DNA from 2 places in the Paenibacillus terrisolis genome. Region 1 is predicted to be linked to the other one. Evidence: a T-box and tRNA genes for the amino acid it is inferred to sense, from the RefSeq annotation. Region 1 holds a T-box; the other holds one or more tRNA genes.

Region 1 (3,412 bases):
TAAACGCGACAAAATCGGGGATATTCATGTCCGGGAGGACGGATGCCACGTGGTGGTGGCAGAAGATATCGCCCCGTTTCTCGATACAAATCTTCGTCAAGTGCACCGGGTTGGCATTATGACGGAACTGCTGGAAATCGGCGAACTGCAAACTGCGGAAAAAGAGCTGGAGCCTCATGACTTGACGGTTGCTTCCCTGCGGCTCGACGGCATCGTCAGCGATGTGTTCCGTTTAAGCCGCAGCAAGGTGCTGATTCCGATCAAAGCCGGCCGCTGCCGCGTCAACTGGAAAACGGAGGAGGATCCCTCCAAGCCGTTAAAGGCCGGAGATGTCGTTGCGCTGCAAGGCTTCGGACGGTTCAAAGTGCTTGAGATGGACGGTTTGACGAAAAAAGGAAGATACCGTGTCAAAATCGGCAAATTTATCTGAACTCTTTGCAGGAGTTCGTGGATTATTGTCGAAATTATAGATCGAAATATGTTCATGAATGAAACGTTGAAAATCGTTGAAAATGAAAATGTGACACTGCTTTTCTTGCGGGAGTTGCCAAATTCACAGGAGGTGCGGATCATGCCATTAACGCCGCTGGACATACATAACAAGGAATTCTCTAGACGTATTCGTGGTTACGATGAAGACGAAGTTAACGAATTTCTCGATCAGGTAATCAAAGATTATGAAATCGTGATTCGGGAAAACAAAGAGCTGCACAACCAATTGATCGCTTTGCAGGATAAGCTGGATCATTTTGCTAATATTGAAGAAACATTAAGCAAGACGATCATCGTGGCTCAAGAAGCCGCCGACGAAGTGAAAAACAATGCGAAGAAAGAAGCGCAGCTGATCGTGAAGGAAGCGGAAAAAAACGCCGACCGGATCGTCAACGAGTCGTTGTCCAAATCGCGCAAGATCGCCATGGAAGTGGAAGAGCTCAAGAAGCAGGCTTCCATTTACCGCGCCCGCTTCCGCACGCTGGTTGAAGCGCAACTGGACTTGTTAAGCAGCGATAGCTGGGAAACCTTAGAGGATCGTGACCGGGATCGTGAAAGAGACCGCGATCGTGACCGGGATCGCGATCGTTTGTACGAGCATGACCGCGAAGCCAAAGAGATGTACTAAGCTGGGCGTCCGCCAAGGTTGACATGTGGCGTACGGATAAGTTATAAATAATAACATATCGAAGAGTTGAATATTTTGCATAGTGATTTGATGATGGGAACCAGTACGCTGCGTGGTTGATCCTCAGAGAGTTGGCGAAATGCTGAAAGCCAATGTTCAAGCTGCAGTCGGAATATCCTCCCGGAGAAGCCAAACTGAATTTTCCGAAGGAAGCCGGACTTGCGAAAGTCTGCTGCCCGAGGGAATTGTAAGTTTTGCCGGCTGTCGGCCGTTATTCCGGCCCCATATGAAGCGTATGGGATGGAGTTGTCATGACTTCGCTGCATGGTTGTTTATATGTGCAGAGTCATGGAACAAGGGTGGTAGCGCGAGCCAAGTCTCGTCCCTTTTGGGGGCGGGGCTTTTTTTATTTTAGCTAAACGAAAGGAAGTCATTGAAAACCATGAAAAAAGTGGATGTCAAAGAACATGCGCGTACACGCGACCTGCGCATTTTGGAGAAGTGGGATCGGGAAAATACGTTCAAGCGCAGTATCGAAAACCGGGAGGGCCGTCCCAACTACGTATTTTACGAAGGGCCGCCTACGGCAAATGGACTTCCTCATATCGGGCACGTTTTGGGCCGGGTTATCAAAGATTTTGTCGGCCGCTATCAGACGATGAAGGGATATCGCGTCGTTCGCAAGGCCGGCTGGGATACGCACGGATTGCCGGTTGAGCTGGGCGTGGAGAAAGAGCTTGGTATCTCCGGAAAACAGGATATTGAAAAATACGGCATCGAGGAATTCGTCAAGAAATGCAAAGACAGTGTGTTCGGCTACGAAAAGCAGTGGCGGGAATTCACCGAAGCGATCGCATACTGGACCGATCTCGACGATCCGTATATTACGCTCAACAACACTTACATCGAAAGCGTGTGGAACATTTTAGCCACGATTCATGACAAGGGGCTGCTGTACCGCGGGCACCGCGTCAGCCCGTATTGCCCTTGCTGCCAAACCTCTCTGAGCTCTCATGAAGTGGCTCAGGGCTACGAGGACGTGAAGGATCTCAGCGCGACCGCGAAATTCAAGCTGCATGATACCGGCGAGTATGTGCTGGCCTGGACCACGACGCCTTGGACGCTGCCTGCTCACGTAGCGCTTGCCGTAAACCCGGACATGGAGTACGCCAAAGTGAAACAGGAAGACGGCGTGTATATCGTAGCCAAAAACCTGGTCGAGAAGGTCATGAAAGGCGATTATACCGTGGAGTCGATCCATAAAGGCTCCGAATTCGTCGGCAAAACCTATACGCCGCCGTTTGGCTATATCCAAGCCGAGAAAATCAATGTGATCGTAGGCGCTTCCTTCGTGACGGACGCCAGCGGTACGGGGATCGTTCACATGGCCCCGGCTCACGGTGAAGACGACTATCGCGTATGCCGCGAAAACGGCATCAGCTTTGTCAGCGTGGTAAACGGTCAAGGCCGATACACGGATGCCGTCAGCGATTTTGCCGGACGTTTCGTGAAGGATTGCGATCTGGATATCGTCAAAACGCTGTCGGAGAAAGGGCTCCTTTACAGCAAAGAAAAATACGAGCACAGCTACCCATTCTGCTGGCGCTGCAAATCGCCGCTGCTCTACTACGCGATGGAAAGCTGGTTCATCGAAACGACGGCGGTCAAGGATCAGCTGATTGCCAACAACAACACCGTGGAATGGTATCCGGGGCATGTTCGCGAAGGCCGCTTCGGCAAATTCCTCGAAGAGCTGGTGGACTGGAACATCAGCCGCAACCGCTACTGGGGAACGCCGCTTAACGTTTGGGTGTGCCCGGACTGCGGCGGACAATATGCGCCTCACAGCTTGGCGGACCTTCGCGCTCACGCGGTGGGTCACGTTAGCGAGGATTTGGAACTGCACAAGCCGTATGTAGACGAAGTCAAAGTGAAGTGCCCGCACTGCGAGGGCGGGGTTATGGAGCGGACGAGCGAAGTGATCGACGTATGGTTTGACAGCGGCTCGATGCCTTTTGCGCAGCACCATTATCCGTTTGAAAACGAACAAACCTTCGAAGAGCAGTTCCCGGCGGATATGATTTGCGAGGGCATCGACCAAACGCGCGGCTGGTTCTATAGCCTCTTGGCGGTGTCCACGCTGTTCAAAGGGAAAGCTCCTTACAAAGCGGTTATCGCAACGGGACATGTGCTGGATGAAAACGGGCAGAAGATGTCCAAATCCAAAGGCAATGTCATTGACCCATGGGAAATCATCAATGAATTCGGCACGGACGCGTTCCGATGGGCTCT
Region 2 (3,412 bases), on a different contig from region 1:
CGCTTCAGGCGAAGGGTATCGTTCGCGGCGTGAATGACCGCGTATTTTTACCCAACGAAACATTAACCGAAAGCCAAGGCATCCAATTGATTATCAACGTTTTAGGACTAAGCCTAAACGCTGAAGCATCCACCGATAAGCCGGTAGCTAGCGACTATTTCAAAAATGCGAAAAACGACGCTTGGTACGCCGACGCCTTGGCCATAGCCCAAAGCAACGGTTTTGATCTTCCGGCCGATTTCGACCCGGCCAAACCGCTTACTAAGGAAGAATTTACGCATCAACTGATACTGGCTATGGAACATCACGGCAACCTGCCGATGATCAATATCGTTCCCGTGAAATTCCAAGACGAAGACCAGCTTAACGTGTTGTATCAAGGAACCGTGCAGCGCGCGCTTGTGCTTGGCATCGCCAAGCTGAATGAAGACAACTCCTTCCAGCCACAGGATAAAATCACCCGTGCGGAAGCCGCCGTATTAGCCTACAATGCGGTTCAGTATTTGGAGGCGCATCCCGCTCCTCCGTCCGCGGACGGAAGCAAATAAATCAGTTTGAAGAATATAAAGGGGCCGCCTCTCGCGGTCCCTTTTTCCGACTTCACTCCCCATTTCCGAAACAAATCGATGGAGCACACGTAATCTAATTAAGGAGTGATTGTGATGGGATTTTTTCTCTTTTTGTTTATTATCCTGGCGCTGCTTAATGCCGTATTTCCAAAAGCAGGCTGGTACATGCGGTACGGCTGGATGGTCAAAGGCGACGTCGAGCCCAGCGAGGCTTATCTTGTGATGAATCGAATCGCCAGCATTATCGTGTTGATTGTAGTGTTCTTTCTTATGTTTAGGCTTTTCTGAGCTTAAGGAGTGTGGTCTGCATGTTCTTTCGCATTGTTATCGTTCTGATAGGCGCTCTCTTCATTGCTCTGGGGATTTTCCTCATTAAAAAGCCCGACTTTAGATGGGAAGCCAATGAAGGCTGGAAAGTGCAAGGCGATTCGGAACCAAGCGAAACCTATATCGAGTTTGCCAAAGTCCGCGGAGTTTTCAGTATAATAGTAGGCTCCGTGTTTTTTGTTATAGGACTCTTTAGTTTGATTTTGTAAATCGCCCGCCGATTCAGTCCTCCCTGGCAACCTACAAGTTTGACAACATATCGACGGAAACGGAGTCAAGCTGAAATTGTATGATCTAAAAACCGATGATGGATATAAATTGCGAAATATTAAATTGACTCTCCATTAGGAGAGTCGATTTTTTTATTCAGCCAAGCTTCGCTATCGCACGTCATCTCTCTCACCCTATCAAAAAGCAAAAACCCCTTGCTAGGCAAGGGGTTCACGCACTATGGGCCCTGAGGGACTCGAACCCCCGACCAATCGGTTATGAGCCGACCGCTCTAACCAACTGAGCTAAGGGCCCGACTACAAAGAATTGCGGGGGCAGGATTTGAACCTGCGGCCTTCGGGTTATGAGCCCGACGAGCTACCGGGCTGCTCCACCCCGCGTCAATAAATAGCGACAGTTAATAATATACACGAATTCCACCGCGCTCGTCAAGCGGTAACTGCCTTGGTTCAGATGATAAAGCGAACGCCGTATTTCCCTTTGCGAGAGCGGAAAATTTCGATTTGGCGCATATCGTCGAACCCGTAGATCCACCCGTCATGCTCCAATCTTTTGGCTAAGCATCCGGCTTGAAATTTGGTTCTGTATAATTTATTGAAGTATACCCAGCGCATCTCTTGTTGCCCTTCCTTTCGCAAAATTGTTTGATTTCTACGGTACCTATAGAATACCCAAGAACGGGCAAAAAAAGCCGCCGGAAATCTCCGGCGGCCTTCCTTATATTTCCTTGTATCAGCCCTTGCCTCCGGCGGCTGCCTCAGCATTCGGAACAAACGGCGTTCCATCTTCTTGGAACTGGGTTTTCGGATTGTTTTTGATTTCCTGCAGCATGGTATTTCCCTTATCCGACCATTCCTTCAGCGCTTCGGCAGGCGTTTTCTTGTTGTCCACCACTTCCTGGAAGAAGTTTCTGCCGCTATTGGTGATGTTGTAAAGGCCCGGTTTATCCGCCATCATTTTATCCATTTTCGGATCGGTCGGCGGGATCGGCTTAAGCAGATAGAACGCTTGAATATTATAATCCAGACCTTGCTTCGGTTGAATATAGGATTTGCGGGACACCATTTCATAAGAATTGCTGCGCGACTTCAGCTTCGCCCATTCCTCGCTGTCGATAAACTTGATGAAATCCCATGCCGTATCCGGGTTGGGAGCGGCACTGTTGATAGCGAACGTATTGCTCAAATAGATGTTTCCGCCAATTTCCGGCTTTTCGGGATGGACAGGTACCGTCACGACATCCCAGTCCACTGGCTTGAAGTCTTTGATTTTTGCGGCATTGGTATTGGCGTCCTCGATTTCGTTGACATAACCGCTTTCGGCAATCGTCATTGCCGTTTTACCGGAAAGGAACAAATCGCTATTAATGGCATTCCAATTAATGGCGCCGCCATTATTCATGCTTGAGTTGTCCGGAAGAATTTTGTCTTTGGCCAGTTTACTGATCGTTTCCCATACTTTGGTCCATTGGGGCGTATTCACCGTCATAGTCTCAGCTTTATCGTCAAAAGTCTTTAACTGCAGCGTATTGACATAGTTAGCCTGCATATCATAATAAGGATCGCTTCCTTGATAACGGCCGAACGAAAAGCCGTAAACGCGGTCCTTGCCTTCGCCTTTTGTTACGCGGCGGGCGAGGTCAAAAATTTCGTCCCACGTCATTTTATCGGTTGGCGGTTCAACCCCGGCGTCAGTAAATATTTTTTTGTTGTAGTACAGGGCGGAAGAAGAGAAGGAAGGCGCCAAAGCGTACAAGCTGCCTTCGCCCAGATCTTTGATGCCGTCGATGACCGCCGGAACGAAGTCCGAAGTATCGAATTTATCTTCTTGAATCATCGGATCAAGCTGCTTCAGCATATTTTCCTGAATCAGCTGGTTCAGCACGCTCGTATCCGTGACTACGATATCTACCGGGTTGCTGCCGGTCATGATTTTCTTCATGCTTTCCAAGTAGTCCGGCTGTTGATAAGGCTGCGAGCCATCGCTATAACGGTATTGGGATTGATCGATTGCCGGAACCACTTCAATCTTAACGTTTTGATGTGTAAACTCATAAACATCCGTGAATTGCTGACGGAAATACGAGTCGTCTGTAGAACCCCAAAGAACGCCGATCCGCAGCACCTTCTCCTGTTCTTTGTCCGCCGCTTTGCCGCCGCTGCATCCTGCCAGCAGCCCCAGCGTCAACGTTGCCGCCAAGGAAACGGACATGATCTTGCGCCATTTTCCATGCCTCATGTTCATTTACTTTTCCCCCTCCAATGATTTTGGTGCGGTAATCACAA

Evidence for each region. A T-box is a leader RNA that pairs with one kind of tRNA and senses whether it is charged. The one in region 1 lies ahead of ileS (isoleucine--tRNA ligase), so its partner is inferred to be a tRNA-Ile.
Region 2: it encodes a tRNA-Ile, which carries the amino acid that the T-box ahead of ileS (isoleucine--tRNA ligase) is inferred to sense. The anticodon was not compared.

The regions. Positions count from the first base shown of each region.
Region 1 covers NZ_JBKFGG010000004.1:153,908-157,319, reverse strand. Annotated here, with positions in the region: gene ACI48K_RS04840 (YlmH family RNA-binding protein) at 1-430, shown strand, start outside; gene ACI48K_RS04835 (DivIVA domain-containing protein) at 572-1,120, shown strand; T-box leader at 1,202-1,510, shown strand; gene ileS (isoleucine--tRNA ligase) at 1,563-3,412, shown strand, end outside.
Region 2 covers NZ_JBKFGG010000003.1:124,713-128,124, forward strand. Annotated here, with positions in the region: gene ACI48K_RS03950 (S-layer homology domain-containing protein) at 1-548, shown strand, start outside; gene ACI48K_RS03955 (DUF6199 family natural product biosynthesis protein) at 663-857, shown strand; gene ACI48K_RS03960 (DUF6199 family natural product biosynthesis protein) at 878-1,105, shown strand; tRNA gene ACI48K_RS03965 (tRNA-Ile) at 1,348-1,421, opposite strand; tRNA gene ACI48K_RS03970 (tRNA-Met) at 1,434-1,507, opposite strand; gene ACI48K_RS03975 (ABC transporter substrate-binding protein) at 1,860-3,365, opposite strand; gene ACI48K_RS03980 (ABC transporter ATP-binding protein) at 3,372-3,412, opposite strand, start outside.